DNA from 3 places in the Pseudomonas sp. JL3 genome. Region 2 is predicted to be linked to each of the others. Evidence: predicted binding sites of a transcription regulator. Region 2 holds the regulator's gene; each other region holds the start of a gene.

Region 1 (7,349 bases), on a different contig from region 2:
ATTTCGTAACGGGCGTCGAGCAGGCGCAAGGTGTTGTCAGCCCTTTCGATAAAAGTGCCCAGACGAATGAAGCGGAACGCGTCGTTACGCATGATGGTGCCGTAGGACGCACCCCGGAACAGGTGGGAACGTTCCTTGATCCACTCACAGAAACGGCTCATGCCGTAGCGACTCAAGCCCTGTTCGGCGATCCCGCGAATTTCCAGCCAGGTAGAATTGATGTTTTCCCACATGTCGGCGGTGATTCGCCCACGCACCGCATGGGCGCTGGCGCGCGCGGCACCGAGGCAGCTGTAGATGCTCGCCGGGTTGGCCGCATCCAAAGCGAAAAAGTGCAGCAGCCGTTCGGCATGCAGATCGCCGTGACGCTCCAGGTAATCGTCCAGAGTGCCGGTGATCAGCAGCGGCATGGCGAGTTCGTGCAAGCCATCGCCACGACCGTCCTGAGGCATCAGTGACAGCGAATAACTGATGTCGAGCATCCGTGCGAGGTTTTCGGCCCGCTCCAGGTAACGCGACATCCAATACAGATCCGAGGCAGTTCTACTTAACATGGCAGGCTTCCTTCAATCCTCGACCACCCAGGTGTCCTTGGTTCCGCCGCCCTGGGAGGAATTCACCACCAGGGAGCCTTCGCGCAAGGCGACACGGGTCAAACCGCCGGGCACAACCCGGGTTTCGCGGCCAGACAATACAAACGGACGCAGGTCGATGTGGCGTGGAGCGATGCCGTTTTCGACAAAGGTCGGACAGGTCGATAAAGACAACGTCGGTTGGGCGATATACGCGTGGGGCTTGGCTTTGATCCGCTCACGGAAAGATTCGATTTCCGCCGCCGTCGCCGCCGGCCCCACCAGCATCCCGTAACCGCCGGAACCTTGGGTTTCCTTGACCACCAGCTCTGGAAGATTGGCCAGCACGTGGGACAGTTCCGAGGGATTGCGACACTGCCACGTCGGCACGTTCTTCAGGATCGGCTCTTCATCCAGGTAGAAACGAATCATGTCCGTGACGAAGGGGTACACCGACTTGTCGTCCGCGACCCCGGTACCGATGGCATTCGCCAGCACCACGTTGCCGGAGCGGTAGGACGACAGCAGTCCTGGAACGCCGAGCATCGAATCCGGGTTGAACGCCAGAGGATCGAGGAAAGCATCGTCGAGGCGGCGGTAGATCACGTCGACGGCTTTCGGCCCATCGGTGGTGCGCATGAACACCTTGTCATCGCGTACGAACAGGTCCGCGCCTTCCACCAGTTCAACCCCCATTTCCCGGGCCAGAAACGCATGCTCGAAAAACGCGCTGTTGAAACGCCCCGGCGTCAGCACCACCACGCTCGGGTTGTCGATCGGGCTGGAGCTTTTCAGGGTATCGAGCAACAGGTTCGGATAGTGGTCGATCGGTGCGATGCGCTGGGCCGCGAACAACTCGGGGAACAGGCGCATCATCATCTTGCGGTCTTCGAGCATGTAGCTCACGCCGCTGGGTGTACGTAGATTGTCTTCGAGCACGTAGTACGTGCCGTCGCCATCGCGCACCAGGTCGACGCCGGAAATGTGCGAATAGATATCGCGGTGCAGATCCAGCCCCTGCATCGCCAACTGGTATTGCTCGTTGGCCAGCACTTGCTCGGCCGGGATGATGCCGGCCTTGATGATGCGCTGCTCGTGATAGAGGTCGGCAAGGAACATGTTCAATGCCTTGACCCGCTGAATGCAGCCGCGCTCGACGACCCGCCATTCACTGGCGGGGATACTGCGGGGAATGGTGTCGAAGGGAATCAGGCGCTCTGTCCCCTGCTCATCACCATAGAGCGTGAATGTAATCCCGGCACGATGAAATAACAGATCGGCCTCGCGTCGCCGTTGTGCCAAAAGCTCGTCAGGCGTTTCGGCCAGCCAACGGGCAAACTCCCGATAATGCGGGCGGACCTGGCCGCCGGCATCGTACATCTCATCAAAATAGGTGCGGATCATGCCGTACTCCTTGTCACCCGGACATCCAGGCCTTCGCAAGGCCCGTGCCATCGGCATAAACGCTTTGATATCAATCAGTTGGATAATGGCGCCGCACCCACCGCACCAATCCTGTGCGGTAAATGCCCCAACCTGATCGCCCCCGCTTCATGGCGAAGCAATGCTGTCGCCTATCAGCAGCATAGCCAGAGTTGATTTCACTGCCCGGGGGGCGATGCGGATAATCCACGCATTCGCTGGAAAACTTATCGTTCTTCCCTTTTAGCCGCCTGTTCAGGTGGCTTTTTTTTGTCCATTTGATCTTGCTTTCCATATAGCAAAAACGAAAACGGCCAACCCAAAGGTCAGCCGTTGCTGAGTGTTGTCACTGTTCATAAAGTTATGCGAGTAGCCCTCGTACCTCCTGCTTGACGCCCCATCCCTCGATGATACCGCCCAGAGGCTCGACCACCGCCTCGAAGTCCTGTTCAAAGTCGCCGATCCCGTCGTAGGTGGCGTACATCACTTTGCTCAGTTCCAAATGCCACGCGCCGTCGTCGCGCACGCTGATCTGGGCATTCAAGGATTCACCACTGAAATGACCTGCCGCCCTGCGTGCCCGCTCCTCGTCCGGGAAAATGGCGTAGAACTCGATGGGGTGGAATCGTGAAAAGTCGAAACCGCCTTCTTTCATGCGGCGCAGCACGCTGCTGCTGATGTCTTCTTGATAGGCTGTGCTCATGAAACGTCCCCCTCAGACTGATGGATAGACTTTCCGTATTCCCTGCACTTTCAACCGATTGGTGAGAGCGATACGGCAACAGAGGTTACCGACGGGAAACAAGCATGTAGCTGACAAGACCAGACCTTAGCGAGTCATTCGCTGATCTCGATTGCAGAGTAGCCCCAAGATAGAGCTGCTGCCAAGGTCTGGTTGTGAATGTGACAAGAGGTGTATCAGATCGGGGTAATACTGAGGATTTCAATGCTGTTCTGGGATTTCAGACTTTTGACGGTCGGATCATCGGTACGCCCCTCCAGATCATTGAGATCCAGTTCGGCAGCGACAGGCAGGCGCCGGGCGCGAATGAGTTTGGCGGCTTGCTCGCTATTCGGGCATTCCTCGCACTCGAAGAGTTCGTCCACTGTTTCACCGTGATCATCCACGAAAGTGATTTTCCACTTTTGCATCGGTGCCTCCTCGATAAAACCCGCAAATGGGTTTACAACAATCTGGACTTTTACCCTGAGTGATCGTTCAAACGGATTACCGCGCGCCAGCAGAAAAAACACAGATACCTGTGTTCATTTTAGTCGTTGCTGGGTTTGTTCACCGCGCCGGCGATGTAGGTCGGCACGGCCGCAGAAGTGCCAGTCCGGAAACAGGCTGCGCAGGCGACCGGCGGTGGTTATGACTTGTTCGATTTGCATGAACGGCGTGCCGTTCTGCATCACCAGAATGCCGCCTTCGTTCAGGCAGCGACGGCAAGCCATGACAGGTCGAACCTTCCCCGAGCGAGCATTATTCTCAAAGGCCCGCTCCCACAGGGTTCAGTGTTGTTTGCGGGAAACCGATCAGATCCGCACATTGCCTCGCGGCCCGGCGATGGCCCAGATGATCAGGCCCAGGACCGGCAGCAGGAGGATCAACAGCACCCAAAGGACTTTCATCCCGGTTTCGGCGCCACTTTTAAGCACGTTGATGATGGCCCAGATATCCAGGGCAAGAATAATCAGGCCAACCAGGCTGTTGAACGTGGAACCCATGGTGACGCTCCCGAAGAGTGATATGCACTCTTAGGATAGTCGGGTGTTGCGAGGGTTCCGTTTTATTACCGTGCTAGACAGCTTCAGACGTGGATCGCCACTTTCAGGGCTTCCAGGGACGGCGCGGCGGCAATACCAACTTCCGCGCACAACTCCAATACCCGTGGCACGTCGTTACCGTAGACCAGCACCACTTGCAGTTCGTCGTCGAGCAACTGGCTGAAGTTCATCAGCGTGTAACCGCCGTTTTCTTTATTCATGCTGCTCATCTGCACTTGAATACGATTGAGCGCCGTCAGGGCTTCGGTCTTGGCCAGTTGCTTGGGTTTGATGTTGAAAGCCACGCTGGGGCCGAACGAGGCGACGATCTGCGCAAACAGGTCCATGTAGGTGTCGGCCTGGAACAGCACGGTTTCCGGCAAGCTGCCGACGACCACCCACTCGCCCAACGGGATCGGAAAGGTATCGTCGTAGTTGATGTCCGGATTGGCCGTCAGAAAAGCCTCGGGATCGGCGTAGGCCTGAGCCGCTTCATCAGCGACTTTCAGAATTTCGTCATCGCTCATGCACCCGGAGCTGATTTTGCTGATGAGTTCGACGAGTGCGGCTTTCATGAGGTGGATCCTGTAGCGAGGGATATTGGAGGGCGCGAAGGATAGCGCATTCGGAAACGGATTGCGGGACCTGGCATAAACCTGTGGCGAAGGAGCTTGCCCCCTCGCCACAGAAGCCCCGCAGCCGCAGAGGTCAGGCCAGGAGTTTCTGCAATTGTGCGGTGGTATCCGCCGCGCCCATGGTTTTGGCCGCGTCCAGCGCGGACACACCGTTGGCATCCTTGGCTTTCGGATCGGCGCCTTTGCTGATCAGGTAGTCGACGATTTCGACGCGGTTGAACATCGCGGCCATCATCAGCGCAGTGCGACCGTCGAAGGACGAACCTTCCACTTGAGCGCCACCTTCCACCAACGCCTTGACCACAGCCAGATCACCTTTGAATGCCGCGCCGGCAATCGGGCTCTGGCCGTTGTCGTTGCGGATTTCAGGATCGGCCTTGTGCTCGAGCAGGACTTTTACCGTTTCGACATGACCGTGGTACGCGGCGAGCATCAGCAAGGTGTCGCCCTTGTGATTGCGCAGGTTCGGCGGCAAGCCCTTGGTCAGCAGCGCAGCCATCATGGCCGCATCGCCCTCGCGCGCTTTGTTGAACACCTGTTCGGCAAATTCAGCAGCCTCTTCGGGGGTCATCTGGCGGCTTTTGTCTGACATTGGGGACTCCACATTCGGTCAATCGGAAAGCCGATAGTTTCCCGAGCGGTCCGGAACCTGTCACTTCTTTTTTCTCATGGGTGGCTATAGCCACATTCAATAACGGTACTTGCCGCCCTGGATATCCGCCAGCACCTGCTCGGTGACTTGCACGTAAGTCTGGGTATCCGGCAACCAGGCGTAGATCGGGTCGTCGCCGGTTTTGTTCGGGTCGAAGGCTTCGTCCTTGAGCCGGGTCTTCTGGTATTTGAAGGTTCCGGTGGTCTCCATTTTCACTTTCACCCGCAGGAAAAGTGGCACCGCATAGGCAGGCATTTGCTGCCTGGCGAAAGCCAGCAACTCGCTGAAATCCAGGGTCGCCAGGGATTCAGCCGGCGTGATTGCCGCCATCCCGGCACGCCCGTTGGTGTTGTGGATTTCCACGCCATAGGCCACGGCTTCGGCGATGTGTGGGTGTTGCAAGAGAATGTTTTCGACCTCGGTGGTCGAGACGTTTTCACCCTTCCAGCGGTAGGTGTCGCCCAAGCGATCGACAAACTGCGCGTGGCCAAAACCGATGTTGCGCAGCAGGTCACCGGTATTGAAATAACGGTCGCCCTTCTTGAACACGTCATGGAGCACGACTTTTGCGGTCTTCTGTGGATCGGTGTAGCCGTCCAGCGGCGCCTTATCGTCGATCCTGGCCAGCAGCAACCCCTGCTCGCCCTTGGCCACTTTGCGCATGAAGCCCTTGGCATCACGGGTGGGTGCGCCGCTGTCGTGGTCGTAAGCCACCAGTTCCCAGGACATCAGGGAAAAACCGATGGTGTTGTCGAAATTGAGGATGTTGGTGAAGCCGATATTGCCGTCGCTGGCGGCGTACAGCTCACAGATATGGTCAACGGCAAAACGCGTCTTGAACTCACTCCACGCGCCGGGGCGCAGCCCATTGCCTATCATCTTCGTCACGCTGTGCCGACTGTCGTCGACGCTGCGCGGTTGATCCACCAGGTAGCGGCACAATTCGCCGACATAACCGAGGGTGGTCGCCCGGTATTTGTGCACGTCGCTCCAGAATTGGCTGGCGCTGAACTTGCGGCGGATGGCAAACCCCGACGCCCCACTGATTGCCGAGCCCCAGCACACGCAGAGCCCGGTGGCGTGGTACAGCGGCAAGGTGCAATAGACGACGTCCTGCGGCTGCATGTCCAGGGCAATCAACCCGAAGCTGGCGGAGCTGCGCATCCAGCGGCCGTGCTTGAACACCCCGGCCTTGGGTAACCCGGTGGTGCCCGAGGTGTAAATGTAGAAACAAGGATCGTCGAGAAAAACCTGCTGGCTGCTGACGGGGTTATCGCTGCACGCGTCGCAGCTGGCCGTCATCAGGTTGGTGAAGCCATCGGGCGAATTGCCCGGATGGCGATAAGTGTCTTGATCGGCGACAAACCAGATGCGCGCAGCTTCGATGTCCACCCGCTCGCGGACCGCATTGAAGGCCGGCACCAGCTCTTCTCCGACCACGATCGCCACGGGCGCCACCAGGTTCAGGCTATGGGCCAGGGTATCGCGGGTCTGGGAGGTATTGAGCAAGGCGCTGATCGCACCGACTTTGGCCACCGCCAATATCGTCGCCAGCAGCTCCGGACGGTTTTCGATAAAGATCGCCACCACATCGCCCTTGCCGATGCCTTGGGCAATCAGATGATGGGCGATACGATTGGCCCACTGATTGACCTGTGCATAAGTGAGTCTCACCTCACCCTGCAGCAAGGCCGGGCCATCGGGATTGCGCAATGTCGCCTGCTCGAAGCTCCAGCCGAGACCACACGGTTGGGTCGGGTCCTTGACGTTGGCGGCTTTCATGCCCTTCACCACCCGGGGAATGGCTTTGGCAATGGAAGGCAGCTTGCGGAGCATCATGCCCCAGGTAATCGTGTCGTTCAGCGTGCGGCTCATGGTGCTCCCGTTCGATCTTCTTATTGTCGGGTGGCGTTGATTGAGGCCGAAAATACGTCAGCGGTTCTTGCGCTGTACACGCGGTTTTTGAAATGTTTTGTATCTGCGCCTGAAGCGTTCGGACCAGGCATCGCAAAGCGGAACCCTGGCGTTGTGATTGGTTCCATCTAATCACAGGCCGACCACGCAAAATGCAGGATGCACGATGGCAATTCATGCAGATTGCACGAAAGCACAAAAACGCTTAAAGGTTAACTTGTTGATTTATATGATTTTTTAAAAAGTCAGGCACTGGCACAATCACTGCAACTACCTCTCCATGTTGCCCTTCAAGCACAAACGGAGCTGATAGACATGAGCCTGATCCAGGAAAAATTTTCGTCGCTGTTCTCCAACTTCGAAGTGACCACCCAGCCACGGCCTGAC
Region 2 (7,349 bases):
CTCGACGGCCAAGGCATCAAAATGTTGATGGCAGCCGGTGTGCAGACCGCTATCATCAGCGGCCGCAAGACCCCGGTGGTTGAACGGCGTGCGAAGAACCTCGGCATTCCACACCTTTATCAGGGTCGCGAAGACAAACTGGTGGTGCTCGACGAACTTCTTGCCCAGCTCAACCTGAGCTATGAACAAGTGGCCTACCTCGGCGACGACCTGCCAGACCTGCCGGTGATTCGCCGCGTCGGCCTGGGCATGGCGGTGGCCAGCGCTGCCAGTTTCGTGCGCGAACACGCCCACGGCATCACCCAGGCCCGTGGTGGCGAAGGTGCCGCTCGCGAATTCTGCGAATTGATCCTGCGCGCCCAGGGCCGCCTAGATGCGGCCAACGCCGCATACCTGTGAGCCCATCATGCTGAGCAAAAAAATTCGCAACATCCTGGTGTTCGGTTGCATCGCCGCGATTTTTGCGGCGGTCGGCTACTGGAACATCAGCCCGGAACGCTTCCTCGACAAACCAGTCGTGAAGGTCGATGAAAGTGCGATCGACTATTACGCCATCAACGCCCACAGCGTGCAGTACCTGCCCGACGGCAAACTGCAATACGAGATGACGTCGGACAAGGTCGAACACCTGAAAGCGACCGAAGTGACGTTGCTGACCAATCCTGACCTGAACATGTTCCGTGGCACCGAATTCCCTTGGCACGTTCAGAGCGAGCGCGGCGAAGTCAATCCGGACGGCACTCAAGTCGAGCTGATTGATTCGGTACGTATCACCCGCTTCGACGAAAAAAATCGCAAAACCCTGATTACCACCACCCGTATGACAGTGTTCCCGCAGCAGCAATATGCGCAGACCGATCAACCCGTTAGAATCGACGGCGCCGGCGGTGTATCGACAGGCAACGGAATGAAAGCGTACTTGAAAGAAAGCAGGATACACCTGCTATCGAACGTAAGAGGACAGTATGAGGCTCGTTAAAACTCTCCCTATTTTGCTCAGTCTGGGCGCAGCACTGGGAAGCGTGAGCGCCTGGGCTCTGCCGAACGATCAAGAGCAGCCTATCCGCATTCAGGCCGACGATGCCCAACTGGACGACAAGAATGGCGTTGCCACCTATAAGGGCGACGTGATCATCACCCAGGGCTCGATGAAGGTTACCGGCAACACTGTAACCATCACCCGCACGCCTGCGGGCGACATCGACGTAGTGACTTCGGTGGGCAACCTCGCCTACTTCGAGCAACTGCAGACCGCCGGCGACACCAAGCCTGTTCAGGGCTGGGGCGTAACCATCCAGTACCACGCGGCGCAGAACCGCGTCGTGCTGATCGACAAGGCAAAAGTTGTCGACAAGGACAACAACACCACCCAGGGCGAGAAAATCGTCTACGACACGGTCAAAAAGCTTGCGAGCGCCGGTCGCGCCACGGGTAACAAGGTCACCGAGGCACGCCCTCGCATCGACATGGTGATCCAGCCGAAGAAGAAAACCGACGAGCAAAAGGCCCAGTAATGGCAACTCTGAAAGCTCAGCATCTGGCCAAGAGCTACAAGAGCCGTCAGGTCGTGCGCGACGTCAGCCTGTCCATCGACAGCGGTCAGATCGTCGGCTTGCTTGGCCCTAACGGTGCCGGTAAAACCACCTGCTTCTACATGATTGTCGGCCTGGTACAGGCCGATCAGGGCCGTGTACTGATCGACGACCTGGACGTCAGCCACCAGCCGATGCACGGTCGCGCGAAGGCGGGTATCGGCTATCTTCCGCAAGAAGCGTCGATCTTCCGTAAACTGTCGGTGGCCGACAACATCATGGCGATCCTCGAGACCCGCAAGGAGCTCGACAAGGCCGGCCGTCGCCAAGAGCTGGAAAGCCTGCTGCAGGAATTTCACATCCACCACATCCGCGACAATCTCGGCATGAGCCTGTCCGGTGGTGAACGCCGCCGCGTGGAAATCGCCCGGGCACTGGCGACCAACCCGAAATTCATCCTCCTCGACGAACCCTTCGCCGGTGTGGACCCCATTTCGGTGGGCGATATCAAGCAGATCATCCATCACCTCAAGGCCAAAGGCATTGGTGTGCTGATCACGGACCACAACGTCCGCGAAACCCTGGATATCTGCGAAACCGCCTACATCGTCAACGATGGCCAACTGATCGCTGAAGGTGACTCTGCCACCATCCTGGCCAATGAACTGGTCAAAGAAGTGTATCTAGGCCACGAGTTCCGCCTGTAAGCACCTGAGGTGCCCGGGTCGCCGAGAGGGCGCTCGCTTCAATAAAAAATCAATAAATTTTTATTGTTACAGCGCTCTAGGCAAACACTTCAGTTTCGGGCATATAATTTGCTTATGTTTGGCGCTTCGGCGCCCTGTAGTGGATGGCGCATGTGCGCCGGCGAATAAGGTGTTAAGCCCCTGCCATGAAACCATCGCTAGTCTTGAGAATGGGCCAGCAGCTGACGATGACACCGCAGCTGCAACAGGCCATCCGCCTGCTCCAATTGTCGACCCTGGACCTGCAACAGGAAATCCAGGAGGCCCTGGAGTCCAATCCGATGCTCGAACGCCAGGAAGAAGGCGACGACTTCGATAACGCCGACCCGTTGGCCGATAGCGCCGAACAGAAACCCAATACCGACATTCAGGAACCCTCCTACCAGGAAACAGCCCCGACGGTGGATAACCTCGAGGAAGGCGACTGGAACGAGCGTATTCCCAACGAATTGCCCGTCGACACGGCCTGGGAGGACGTCTACCAGACCAGCGCCAGCAGCCTGCCGAGCAATGATGACGACGAGTGGGATTTCACCACCCGCACATCAATCGGGGAAAGCCTGCAAAGTCATTTGCTCTGGCAACTGAACCTGGCACCGATGTCCGACACCGATCGCCTGATCGCCGTGACCCTGATCGATTGCATCAACAGTCAGGGCTACCTGGATGAAACCCTCGAGGAAATCCTCGAAGCGTTTGACCCGGAACTGGACATCGAACTGGACGAAATCGAAGCCGTCCTGCACCGCATCCAGCAATTCGAACCCGCCGGCATCGGCGCTCGCAACCTCGGTGAATGCTTGCTGCTGCAACTGCGCCAGCTGCCTGCCAAGACCCCTTGGCTGGCCGAGGCCAAACGCCTGGTCACCGATTACATCGACCTGCTCGGCAGCCGCGACTATAGCCAACTGATGCGCCGCATGAAGCTCAAGGAGGATGAGCTGCGTCAGGTCATCGAATTGGTCCAGAGCCTCAATCCACGCCCGGGCTCACAGATCGAGTCCACCGAAGCCGAATACGTCGTTCCCGACGTGATCGTGCGCAAGGACAACGAGCGCTGGCTGGTGGAGCTGAATCAGGAATCGGTGCCACGCCTGCGAGTCAACGCCCAGTACGCCGGTTTCGTGCGTCGTGCCGATACCAGCGCTGACAACACCTTCATGCGTAATCAGCTGCAGGAGGCTCGCTGGTTCATCAAGAGCCTGCAAAGCCGCAATGAAACCCTGATGAAAGTCGCCACCCAGATCGTCGAGCATCAGCGCGGCTTTCTTGAATACGGTGACGAAGCCATGAAGCCGTTGGTGCTGCATGACATCGCCGAAGCGGTGGGCATGCATGAATCGACGATTTCACGGGTGACCACGCAAAAATTCATGCATACCCCACGGGGCATCTATGAACTGAAATACTTTTTTTCCAGCCACGTCAGTACCTCCGAAGGCGGTGAATGCTCGTCCACAGCGATCCGCGCGATCATCAAAAAACTGGTTGCCGCGGAAAATCAGAAAAAGCCGTTGAGTGACAGCAAGATCGCTGGTTTACTGGAGGCACAAGGCATTCAGGTAGCCCGTCGCACCGTCGCCAAGTACCGCGAATCCCTGGGGATCGCGCCTTCCAGCGAACGGAAGCGGTTGATGTAGCCGTCGGGCTCGCCACAGCGTTCCAGTGGCAGGCATTTCTGCCTGCCGCTTTATGCACTGGCAACGAAGGAGAAGCTGTATGCAAGTCAACATCAGTGGACACCAACTGGAAGTGACCGAACCCCTGCGCACCTACATCGGCGAAAAACTCGACCGATTGGAGAGGCATTTCGACAAGATCACCAATGTGCAAGTCACGATGAATGTCGAAAAACTGCTGCAGAAGATCGAAGCCACGCTGCATATTCCCGGCGGAGAAGTGGTCGCCAATGCCGAGCATACGGACATGTATGCCGCCATCGACCTGCTGACCGACAAGCTGGATCGCCAACTTAAAAAGCATAAGGAAAAGACCCAGAGCCTCCTCCAGGGCGCGACCGGTCGTTAACACCCCCAATCCATGATCCGACTAGAAACCATCCTGACCCCCGGCCGTTCCCAAGTGAACGCGCCGGGTGGCAGTAAAAAGAAAGCCCTTGAGCAAATTGCCAACCTTATCCACCGCGAAGTACCGGATCTGGGAATGCAGGACGTCTTCGAGGCTCTGATTGCCCGTGAGAAACTCGGTTCTACCGGTTTCGGCAACGGCATCGCCATCCCCCACTGTCGGCTCAAAGGCTGCACCTCGCCAATCAGTGCGCTGCTGCACCTGGAAGCCCCTATCGATTTCGACGCCATCGACGGTGCCCCGGTTGACCTGTTGTTTGTGCTGCTGGTCCCGGAAGCCGCCACCGATGCGCACCTGGAGCTACTGCGCCAGATCGCCAGCATGCTCGATCGCAAGGAAGTGCGGGAAAAACTGCGCAGCGCCCCGAGCAATGAAGCCTTGTATCAGGTTGTCCTGGACGAGCAGAACGGTCACTAATCATGCGCCTGATCATCGTCAGCGGCCGCTCCGGCTCAGGTAAAAGCACTGCCCTCGATGTGCTCGAGGACAACGGCTATTACTGCATCGACAACCTGCCTGCCGGCTTGCTGCCGGAACTGGCCGAACGCGCATTGATTCACACCGAACTGGCGCAACCGCTGGTGGCCGTGTCCATCGATGCGCGTAACTTGCCGAGCCACCTGTCACGGTTTCCCGAATTGCTGGAAGAAGTCCGCAGCCGGCATATCCAGTGCGATGTGCTGTACCTGGACGCTGACGAAGAAACCTTGCTCAAACGCTTTTCGGAAACTCGCCGTCGTCACCCGCTGAGCAGCGCCAATCGCTCATTGGCGGAGGCGATCCAGGACGAAACCAATCTGCTGGGGCCTATCGCCGACCTGGCTGACCTCAAGGTCAACACCACCAATCTGAACCTGTATCAGTTACGCGATACCATCAAGTTACGCCTGCTGAATCAGCCGGAACCGGGCACTGCGTTCCTGGTGGAGTCTTTCGGGTTCAAGCGTGGCATGCCGGTGGACGCCGATCTGGTGTTCGACGTGCGCTGCCTGCCCAACCCCTACTGGAAGCCGGAGCTACGGGCACAGTCCGGACTCGATCAACCGGTGGCCGAGTATCTGGCGGCACAGCCGGACGTCGAAGAGATGTTCCAGGACATTTCCTCCTACTTGCTCAAGTGGCTACCCCGCTTTGCTGCCAGCAATCGTGCCTATGTCACCATTGCCATCGGCTGCACCGGCGGGCATCACCGCTCTGTCTACCTGACCGAACGCCTGGGTCAGGTCCTGCAAAAAACCCTGAAGAACGTCCAGGTCCGCCACCGCGACCTCAGCTAAAGGATTCACATCGCGATGCCTGCTCTGGAAATCGAAATCATCAACAAGCTGGGCCTGCATGCCCGCGCGTCTGCAAAATTCGTTGGGGTCGCCGGTCAGTTCAAGGATTGCACGATCAGGGTAGGACGCACGCCAGAAACCGTGGTCGACGGCAAAAGCATCATGGCCATGATGATGCTGGCCGCTGGCAAGGGCACCAAAATCCACCTGATTACCGAAGGCGAACAGGAGCAGGAAGCGCTGGATGCATTGGTGAAGTTGATCAACAACTACTTCGACGAAGGCGAGTAATGCTCGCCTTGTAGCAGCTGGCGAAGCCTGCGTTCGGCTGTAGGGCAGTCGTAAATCCGGTATATCCAGTTTGCCTGAAAGACCGCGCTGACTGATTTTACGACTGCTTCGCAGCCGAACGCAGGCTTCGCCAGCTGCTACAAGTCTGCGTTCTAGGCGAGCGCCGTATCCATCACCATCATCAGACAAAACCCGATCAGCAGCCCCAGGCTTGCCAGTTTCTCGTGACCATGGCGACGCGATTCGGGGATGACCTCGTGAGTCACCACCAGCAGCATCGCACCGGCCGCCAGTGCCAGCCCGAAAGGCAATAGCAGTTCAGCCAGGCTCACCAGCCAGGCGCACAACAATGCAAACACCGGCTCGACCAACCCTGACGCAGCACCGACCAGGAACGCCTTGACCCGCGACATTCCTGCTCCGGCCAACACCAACGCAATCACCAGCCCTTCCGGCACATCCTGCAAGGCGATGCCCATGGCCAGGCTGTCGGCGTCAGGCATGCCACCGCCGGCCGAGACGCCAACCGCCATGCCTTCGGGGATGTTGTGGGCAATGATGGCAAATACAAACAACCAGATCCGCGGCGCAATCAACGATCGCTCCAGTGTCCCCACGAGCATTTCGGGTGTAGTGCCAGACACCCTGCGATCCACCAGAAACAACCCGAATGCACCCAGCAGAATGCCGAAGCTGATCAGGCCGCTGGCCGCCCAAGGGGTCAGCCCGAGGTTTTCGGCCGCGGCAATGCCCGGCACGATCAGCGAAAACGCCGTCGCCGCAAGCATCACCCCGGCTCCGAAACCGAGCAATATGTCGCTGACTACCTGAGGCATCTGCCGAATCACCAGCACCGGCACCGCGCCCAAAGCCGTACCCAAGGCGCAAATCGCCCCGCCTTGCAGGGCGCGCTGCAGTTTCGGTTCGAGGTCCAGCCAGCTCAGCCCTTGAGCAGCCAATAACGTCATGCCCGCCAGCAGTAACAGCGATCCCAGTGCGTAACGAAACATTCGTCCACTTCCGACCGCCAGTGTTTCAGTACCCATAGTCAGCCCTGGATTGTTTTTATAGAAGATTCAAACCAGCGCAGCCTGATAACGCGCGGCGACTTCGGGCCAATTGATCACGTTGTAGAACGCATTGATGTATTCCGGACGGCGGTTCTGATAGCGCAGGTAATAAGCGTGTTCCCAAACGTCCAGGCCGAGAATCGGCGTATTGCCGTTCATCAATGGGCTGTCCTGGTTGCCGCTGCTTTCAACGATCAAGGTCTTTTGCGGCGTCACACTCAACCAGGCCCAACCGCTACCGAAACGGGTCAGCGCAGCTTTGGTGAAAGCCTCCTTGAAGTTGTCGAGACCACCCAATTGCTCATCGATAGCCTTGGCCAGTGCACCTTCAGGCTGACCACCACC
Region 3 (7,349 bases), on a different contig from region 2:
ACATCAACAACGCACCGGTGCATGAACTGGGGCCGAAAATCGAACATCACCCGCGCTTCCCGGCGCGAGTCAATGTCGGTTTTCTCCAGGTCATCGACCGGAGCCGTGCGCAGTTGCGCGTCTGGGAACGCGGGGCCGGGGAAACCCAGGCCTGCGGTACCGGCGCTTGCGCAGCTGCAGTGGCTGCGATCAGCCAGGGGTGGATGGATTCGCCGCTATTGATCGACCTGCCTGGCGGGCGTCTGTCCATTGAATGGGCAGGCCCTGGCCAACCGGTCATGATGACCGGCCCGGCAGTGCGCGTATACGAAGGACAAGTGCGTCTTTGAGTGAGCCAAATCCATGACCGACAAGCCCCAGGTTCCCGCCCTACAGCCCGACGAATCCCCTTCCGAAAGCCTTGAGGCGGCGGCGATTGCCGCGTACCTGGAGGCTCATCCGGATTTCTTCATCGAGCATGAAGAACTGCTCCCGGCCCTGCGCATTCCGCACCAGCGCGGCGACACCATTTCGCTGGTCGAACGCCAGATGACGATTCTGCGCGACCGCAACATCGAGTTGCGTCATCGTCTCTCGCACTTGATGGACGTGGCCCGGGACAATGATCGACTCTTCGACAAGACCCGCCGCCTGATTCTCGCGCTGATGGACGCCACCAGCCTGGAAGATGTGGTGATCAGCGTTGAAGACAGTCTGCGTCAGGACTTCCAGGTGCCCTTCGTCAGCCTGATCCTGCTGGGCGACAACCCGATGCCGGTGGGCCGTTGGGTGACGCATGCCGACGCGCAAACAGCCATCGGCGGCTTGCTCTCGGAAGATAAAAGCGTCAGCGGCAGCCTGCGGGAACACGAACTGGACTTCCTGTTCGGCGAAGAACAGCGCAAGCAGATCGGCTCCACCGCCGTCGTCGCCATCAGTCACCAGGGCATCCATGGTGTTCTGGCCATCGCCAGCCGCGATCCGCAGCACTACAAGAGTTCGGTGGGCACGTTGTTCCTCAGCTACATCGCCGAAGTCATGGGCCGCGTGCTGCCACGGGTCAACAGCTCCCTGCGCTCGGTACGCTGACCATGGAACGACAACTGGACGCTTACTGCGAACACCTGCGCAGTGAGCGGCAGGTGTCGCCGCACACGCTGTACGCCTACCGCCGCGACCTCGACAAAGTGCTGGGCTGGTGCACCAAACAGAACATCGACAGCTGGGCCGCGCTGGACATCCAGCGCCTGCGCAGCCTGATCGCTCGCCTGCATTCCCAAGGTCAATCGTCCCGCAGCCTGGCGCGGTTGCTCTCCGCAGTGCGCGGGCTCTATCACTATCTGAACCGCGAAGGCCTGTGCGATCACGACCCGGCCAATGGCCTGGCACCGCCCAAGGGCGAACGCCGCCTGCCGAAGACCCTCGACACCGACCGCGCGCTACAACTGCTGGAGGGCGCGGTTGAGGATGACTTTCTGGCGCGTCGGGATCAGGCGATTCTGGAGTTGTTCTATTCCTCCGGCCTGCGCCTTTCTGAATTGACGGGGCTCAATCTTGATCAGCTGGATCTGGCTGACGGTATGGTTCAGGTGCTGGGTAAGGGCAGTAAAACCCGCCTGTTGCCAGTGGGCAAAAAGGCTCGCGAAGCGCTGGAATTGTGGCTGCCGCTACGAGCCATGACCAACCCGGCGGACGACGCGGTGTTTGTCAGCCAGCAAGGCCGGCGCCTCGGTCCACGGGCGATTCAAGTGCGGGTCAAGGCCGCTGGCGAACGCGAGCTGGGGCAGAACCTGCACCCACACATGTTGCGACACTCCTTCGCCAGCCATTTGCTGGAGTCCTCCCAGGACTTGCGGGCGGTACAGGAACTGCTCGGCCACTCGGACATCAAGACCACCCAGATCTATACCCACCTGGACTTCCAGCACCTGGCGACGGTCTACGACAGTGCCCATCCACGGGCCAAACGCATTAAAGGCGATGATTCATGACCATCCAATTGATCACCTTCGACCTCGACGACACCCTGTGGGACACCGCCCCAGTGATTGCCAGCGCCGAAGCCATATTGCGTGAATGGCTGACCGAGCACACGCCGAACCTGGGCGCGGTGCCGGTGGAACATCTGTGGTCGATTCGCGAACGAGTGCTGAGCAACGAACCGAGCCTCAAGCACCGCATCAGTGCCTTGCGTCGGCGGGTGTTGTTCCATGCGCTGGAAGAAGCCGGTTACGGGCATACCGACGCATCTAACCTGGCCGATCAGGGTTTCGAAGTGTTTCTGCATGCGCGGCATCAGCTGGAGATCTTCCCGGAGGTGCAACCGACCCTGGAAATTCTGGCCAATCACTATGCGCTTGGCGTGGTTACCAACGGCAACGCCGATGTGCGCCGACTGGGGCTGGCGGACTACTTCAAGTTTGCCCTGTGCGCCGAAGACATCGGCATCGCCAAACCGGATGCGCGACTGTTTCATGAAGCGCTTCAGCGGGGCGGCGCGACCGCCGAAACAGCGGTGCATATCGGCGACCATCCTGGCGATGACATTGCCGGCGCCCAGCAGGCGGGGTTGCGGGCAATCTGGTTTAACCCGGCGGGCAAGGTGTGGGAAGCCGAGAAGGTACCGGATGCCGAGATCCGTAGCCTGAACGAATTGCCGGGGTTGTTGGCGCGGTGGAATTCGGTTTCGTAGCAGCTTTGAGATCGCCTTCGCGGGCCCACTTATCCTCACCCATGAAAAAGCCCGCAGCGACGGCGGGCTTTTTCAGCAAGCAACAAACAGGCGCTTAGATAGGCCGGCTGCCGTACTTGTTATCAGGCTTCTTGGGAGGATCGGCGACCACATTGGCCTCCACTTCCTGCACCTTGCCGCCCCGTGCCAGAAACTCTTCCATGGCCTTGGCCAGGGCATCGCGTTCCTTGTTTTTGGCTTCGACGCTCGGCAGCTCATCGACCGATACCGCAGCCTTGGCCTTGCCTTTGGCAGTCGGAACGGGCACATCACCACCGTCGTCTTCAGCGACGTCTTCTGCCGCCGCTTCAAGGCCTTCTTCGGTTTCGTCGTCGCCTACTTCGAGGTCGTCGTTTTCCAGATCATCGTCGCTCATGTTCTACCTCATGACTTGCGAAAAGCAGATTAGTTATAGCCCAGCTTTGCCGTCTGTCGACGGCTGCCGGAAAAAAATCAACCACCGCTGGTAACCAGCGGTTTTATGCCCCTTCACCGTGCACGGTGGCGAGGACTTTACGGGCACCGCCATGATCACGGTGCTCGCCCAGATAAACACCTTGCCAGGTCCCCAACGCCAGTCGGCCTGCCGAGATCGGCAAACTGAGCTGACAGCCAAGTACGCTGGCCTTGAAGTGCGCCGGGAGGTCGTCCAGGCCTTCGTCGTTATGCTCATAGCCGTCTGTTCCTTGTGGGATCAGACGATTGAAAAATCGTTCGAAGTCGCGACGTACCGCCGGATCGGCGTTCTCGTTGATGGTCAACGACGCCGAGGTATGCTGTAACCACAAATGCAACAGACCGACTCGATACGCCTTGAGTTCAGGCAAGCCGGCGAGTAATTCGTCCGTTACCAGATGAAAGCCTCGGGGCCGTGCTCGCAAGGTGATCAGAGTCTGTTGCCACATACTGTTCTCCGCACGTTCGGGGCGCATTCTAGCGCGCTCTGGAAAAAAACAAAGGCCCTAATATTCCTTCAATCGTGTAAGCCATTGGCCGCAGAAAAACGCCCGTCATAAACGCGACTGAACGTGTATGAAAAAACCTTTCAGCCCTTCCTTCACTGACAAATCCCGGACAAAAAAATGCCCGGCAAGCCGGGCAAATTTTTCATGCGCGTGCTTACAAGTTGTAGCCGCGTTCGTTGTGAAGCGCCAGATCGATGCCGACAGCTTCTTCTTCCTCGGTAACACGCAGACCCATGACAGCGTCCAGGACCTTGAGGATGATGAACGTGACGATCGCGGTGTAGATCACCGTGAAGCCCACGCCTTTGCACTGAATCCAGACTTGTGCACCGATGTCGGTGACGGTGCCGAAGCCACCGAGGGCCGGTGCCGCGAACACACCGGTCAGGATCGCGCCGAGGATACCGCCGATACCGTGCACGCCGAAGGCGTCCAGGGAGTCGTCATAACCGAGTTTGCGTTTCAGGGTAGTGGCGCAGAAGAAGCACACCACGCCCGCCGACAGACCGATCACCAAAGCGCCCATCGGACCCACGGTGCCTGCCGCCGGAGTGATTGCAACCAGACCGGCCACAACACCCGAAGCGATACCCAGTGCGCTTGGCTTGCCGTGAGTAATCCACTCGGCAAACATCCAGCCCAGCGCCGCAGCAGCGGTGGCGATCTGGGTGACCAGCATCGCCATGCCGGCAGTGCCGTTGGCGGCGGCAGCGGAACCGGCGTTGAAGCCGAACCAGCCGATCCACAGCATCGCGGCGCCCATCAGGGTGTAGCCGAGGTTGTGCGGGGCCATCGGGGTGGTCGGGAAACCTTTACGCTTGCCCAATACCAGGCAGGCAATCAGACCGGCCACACCGGCATTGATGTGCACCACGGTGCCGCCGGCGAAGTCGAGCACGCCCCAGTCCCACATCAGGCCGCCGTTGCCGGACCAGACCATGTGCGCGATCGGTGCATAAACCAGGGTGAACCAGATGCCCATGAAGACCAGCATGGCGGAGAACTTCATCCGCTCGGCGAAAGCACCGACGATCAACGCTGGGGTAATGATGGCGAAAGTCATCTGGAAGGTGATGAAGACCGCCTCGGGGAATAGCGCCGCGGGACCGGTCAGGCTCGAAGGCGTGACACCGGCGAGGAACGCCTTGCCCATGCCGCCGAAGAACGAGTTGAAGTTGACGACGCCCTGCTCCATGCCGGTGGTGTCGAACGCAATGCTGTAGCCATAAATGACCCACAGAATGCTGATCAAACCGGTAATGGCGAAGCACTGCATCATCACGGAAAGAATGTTTTTCGAGCGAACCATGCCGCCGTAGAACAGCGCGAGGCCGGGAATGGTCATGAACAGCACAAGGGCTGTCGAGGTCATCATCCAGGCGGTATCGCCGGAATTGAGGACTGGGGCCGCCACCTCGTCTGCCGCCATGGCCAGGCCGGGCATTACGAGGGACAACAGGGCTCCTAGCCCTGCGATTTTACGCAGAGTCATATTGTTTTCTCCTGGGGCGTTGGGTTTGTGGCGGCTTAGATTGCGTCGGTATCGGTTTCGCCGGTACGGATGCGAATCGCCTGTTCCAGATTGACCACGAAGATCTTGCCGTCACCGATCTTGCCGGTGTTGGCGGCCTTGGTTATCGCCTCGATAACCCGGTCCAGATCCTTGTCGTCAATGGCGACATCGATCTTCACCTTGGGCAGAAAATCGACCACGTACTCCGCGCCGCGATACAGCTCGGTGTGACCCTTCTGCCGACCGAAGCCTTTGACCTCAGTAACGGTAATGCCCTGCACGCCGATCTCGGACAGCGACTCGCGCACGTCGTCCAGTTTGAACGGCTTGATGATGGCAGTGACTAGCTTCATGAAAACTCTCTCCCGAATTGGTGGACTTGCCCCAGGAAAACAAACCCGACTCAAGTCTAAGCGCAGTGCCTGGCTTTGTAACGCATCGTCGGCCTTACCTGCCCGTCCGACGCCAGCGAACCACTCCGCACGAAACTTCCCCCGTTCCGCTTGGCGCACTGCATTCGTCACAGCGACTGCATCAGTGCATGGGTCACCAGCGACTAAGCAGAAAGCTTGCCATCTATCCAAAACCCATTGATTTCAATACCTTGGCCGCTGCCAAAGCGCCTTTCGACCGATTGGCGCAACCGTTACGCACAACAACAGTGCGCGACTGCCCAATCGACTGCGCGAAAAGCGTGCATCGCAGCTGCCGAGATTGACTATAGACACTGCGTGATACACTGCCCGCCATTGTTGACAGGACATTTCCCATGCTCGCGCCCAAAGACTTCCTCGACGCCCTGAGCGGCACCGCCTCCCGCCTCTTCAGCGGCGACACCCCGCTGCCAAAAAGCGAAATCGAAAGCCAGTTCAAGGCTCTGTTGCAGAGCGGCTTCAGCAAGCTGGACCTGGTGAGCCGGGAAGAGTTTGATAGCCAGATGGTCGTACTGGCACGGACCCGGGCACGGTTGGAGAGCCTTGAGGCGAAAGTGGCGGAGCTGGAAGCGAAGCTCAATCCACCTGCTGACGCCGAGTAACCTGATCGTTCCCACGCTCTGCGTGGGAATGCCGCCAGGGACGCTCCGCGTTCCGCTCCAGATGTGACGCAGAGCGTCACGGGATGCATTCCCACGCAGAGCGTGGGAACGATCATTCAATGTGTTCTGTAGGAACTGCCGAAGGCTGCGATCTTTTGATCTTTAAGCCCTCAAAAATCCCGGCAACGTCCTACAAAGAACACCACCGCCGTCCGATTGCGTCGTAAGGCCCCGGTTCCTAAGCTCACCTTACTGCTGAATGTTCAGCACTGGGTTTGGCGACCTGAAGCTTAAGGTGCACAACGACCATCCGACGGCGGGCTAATTTCCGCCACATCGAGTCATGGCGGCTGTGCGTGGGAGATCTTCGGGTCTGCCGGGTTCCTTTTGCTCCGGTTCGCCAACCCGCGTACAGCTGCCACCCAATTGTTTGGCGACAATTGCCGGCAGCCCCTTAAGCAAAAGGAGCTGTATCAATGAATCGCGATGACGCTTATCTGATCCCCCACATCTTCACCCGCCACAAACTCCACCTCCACGCCCTCCTCCTGGAAAACCAACCCTGGTTCAGCGCCCGCGACCTCGGCCGATTGCTCAGGCTTTTCCTCGACGAACGAGCGTTACGAAAACTCGATCCCGACCAACACCAGTCCGTGCGAATGCTCATCCACGGCACCGTAGAAAACACACTGCTGATCAGCGAATCCGGCGTCTACGCGTTACTGATCTACCACTACTGCCCCGAATACCGAGGCCTGCGCGAATGGCTGACCCACGATGTCGTGCCAGCCCTCAGAGACGCCCAACAACCCACCTCAACAGAGCGCCCGATGCTGAGCCTACTGAATTGGCCGGAGATGTCGTTGAGTTTGCTGCACTGGAATAACCAGCCGTGGATTCGATTGCAGGATGTTCCGCAGATCCTGCCAGATCGAGAACAGCCACAGCATTCGGTCAATGCGCCGTGGTGGAAACGTGCGTCGCGAATACTTCAGGCATTCTGAACGACAAAAAAACCCCACGTTCGTAGCGTGGGGTTCGTTCAGGAGCAGAGGATCAAGCACAGTGCGGAAGACGCTCAACCTGATCCCGGATCGCAGCCCCTCGTTCGATCTCGGCTTTTCG

The links. Region 2 encodes sigma-54, which starts transcription at its own class of promoters, with help from an activator protein. Its sites were predicted from a motif close to ANTGGCATNNANNTTGCTNT; they were not measured.
Positions count from the first base shown of each region.
Region 1: a site for sigma-54 is predicted at 2,009-2,028, ahead of MMG91_RS08705 (circularly permuted type 2 ATP-grasp protein). Genes of this name have one in related genera too.
Region 3: a site for sigma-54 is predicted at 5,746-5,765, ahead of glnK (P-II family nitrogen regulator). Genes of this name have one in related genera too.

Region 1 is NZ_JAKWJK010000003.1:514,399-521,747, forward strand. Features, by position in the region: gene MMG91_RS08700 (alpha-E domain-containing protein) at 1-554, opposite strand, end outside; gene MMG91_RS08705 (circularly permuted type 2 ATP-grasp protein) at 567-1,976, opposite strand; gene MMG91_RS08710 (ribonuclease E inhibitor RraB) at 2,356-2,697, opposite strand; gene MMG91_RS08715 (hypothetical protein) at 2,913-3,146, opposite strand; partial or broken gene MMG91_RS08720 (polyamine aminopropyltransferase) at 3,287-3,446, opposite strand; gene MMG91_RS08725 (PLDc N-terminal domain-containing protein) at 3,531-3,722, opposite strand; gene MMG91_RS08730 (hypothetical protein) at 3,806-4,336, opposite strand; gene MMG91_RS08735 (ankyrin repeat domain-containing protein) at 4,470-4,988, opposite strand; gene MMG91_RS08740 (long-chain-acyl-CoA synthetase) at 5,085-6,923, opposite strand; gene MMG91_RS08745 (DUF3509 domain-containing protein) at 7,278-7,349, shown strand, end outside.
Region 2 is NZ_JAKWJK010000012.1:134,026-141,374, forward strand. Features, by position in the region: gene MMG91_RS20060 (HAD family hydrolase) at 1-399, shown strand, start outside; gene lptC (LPS export ABC transporter periplasmic protein LptC) at 407-979, shown strand; gene lptA (lipopolysaccharide transport periplasmic protein LptA) at 966-1,514, shown strand; gene lptB (LPS export ABC transporter ATP-binding protein) at 1,514-2,239, shown strand; gene MMG91_RS20080 (RNA polymerase factor sigma-54) at 2,425-3,918, shown strand; gene hpf (ribosome hibernation-promoting factor, HPF/YfiA family) at 3,998-4,306, shown strand; gene ptsN (PTS IIA-like nitrogen regulatory protein PtsN) at 4,319-4,783, shown strand; gene rapZ (RNase adapter RapZ) at 4,786-5,643, shown strand; gene MMG91_RS20100 (HPr family phosphocarrier protein) at 5,659-5,934, shown strand; gene MMG91_RS20105 (ZIP family metal transporter) at 6,087-6,980, opposite strand; gene MMG91_RS20110 (superoxide dismutase) at 7,011-7,349, opposite strand, start outside.
Region 3 is NZ_JAKWJK010000008.1:14,293-21,641, reverse strand. Features, by position in the region: gene dapF (diaminopimelate epimerase) at 1-329, shown strand, start outside; gene MMG91_RS15525 (DUF484 family protein) at 343-1,068, shown strand; gene xerC (tyrosine recombinase XerC) at 1,071-1,970, shown strand; gene MMG91_RS15515 (HAD-IA family hydrolase) at 1,967-2,671, shown strand; gene sutA (transcriptional regulator SutA) at 2,766-3,086, opposite strand; gene MMG91_RS15505 (secondary thiamine-phosphate synthase enzyme YjbQ) at 3,190-3,615, opposite strand; gene MMG91_RS15500 (ammonium transporter) at 3,830-5,167, opposite strand; gene glnK (P-II family nitrogen regulator) at 5,203-5,541, opposite strand; gene MMG91_RS15490 (accessory factor UbiK family protein) at 5,958-6,224, shown strand; gene MMG91_RS15485 (Bro-N domain-containing protein) at 6,701-7,228, shown strand; gene MMG91_RS15480 (HigA family addiction module antitoxin) at 7,281-7,349, opposite strand, start outside.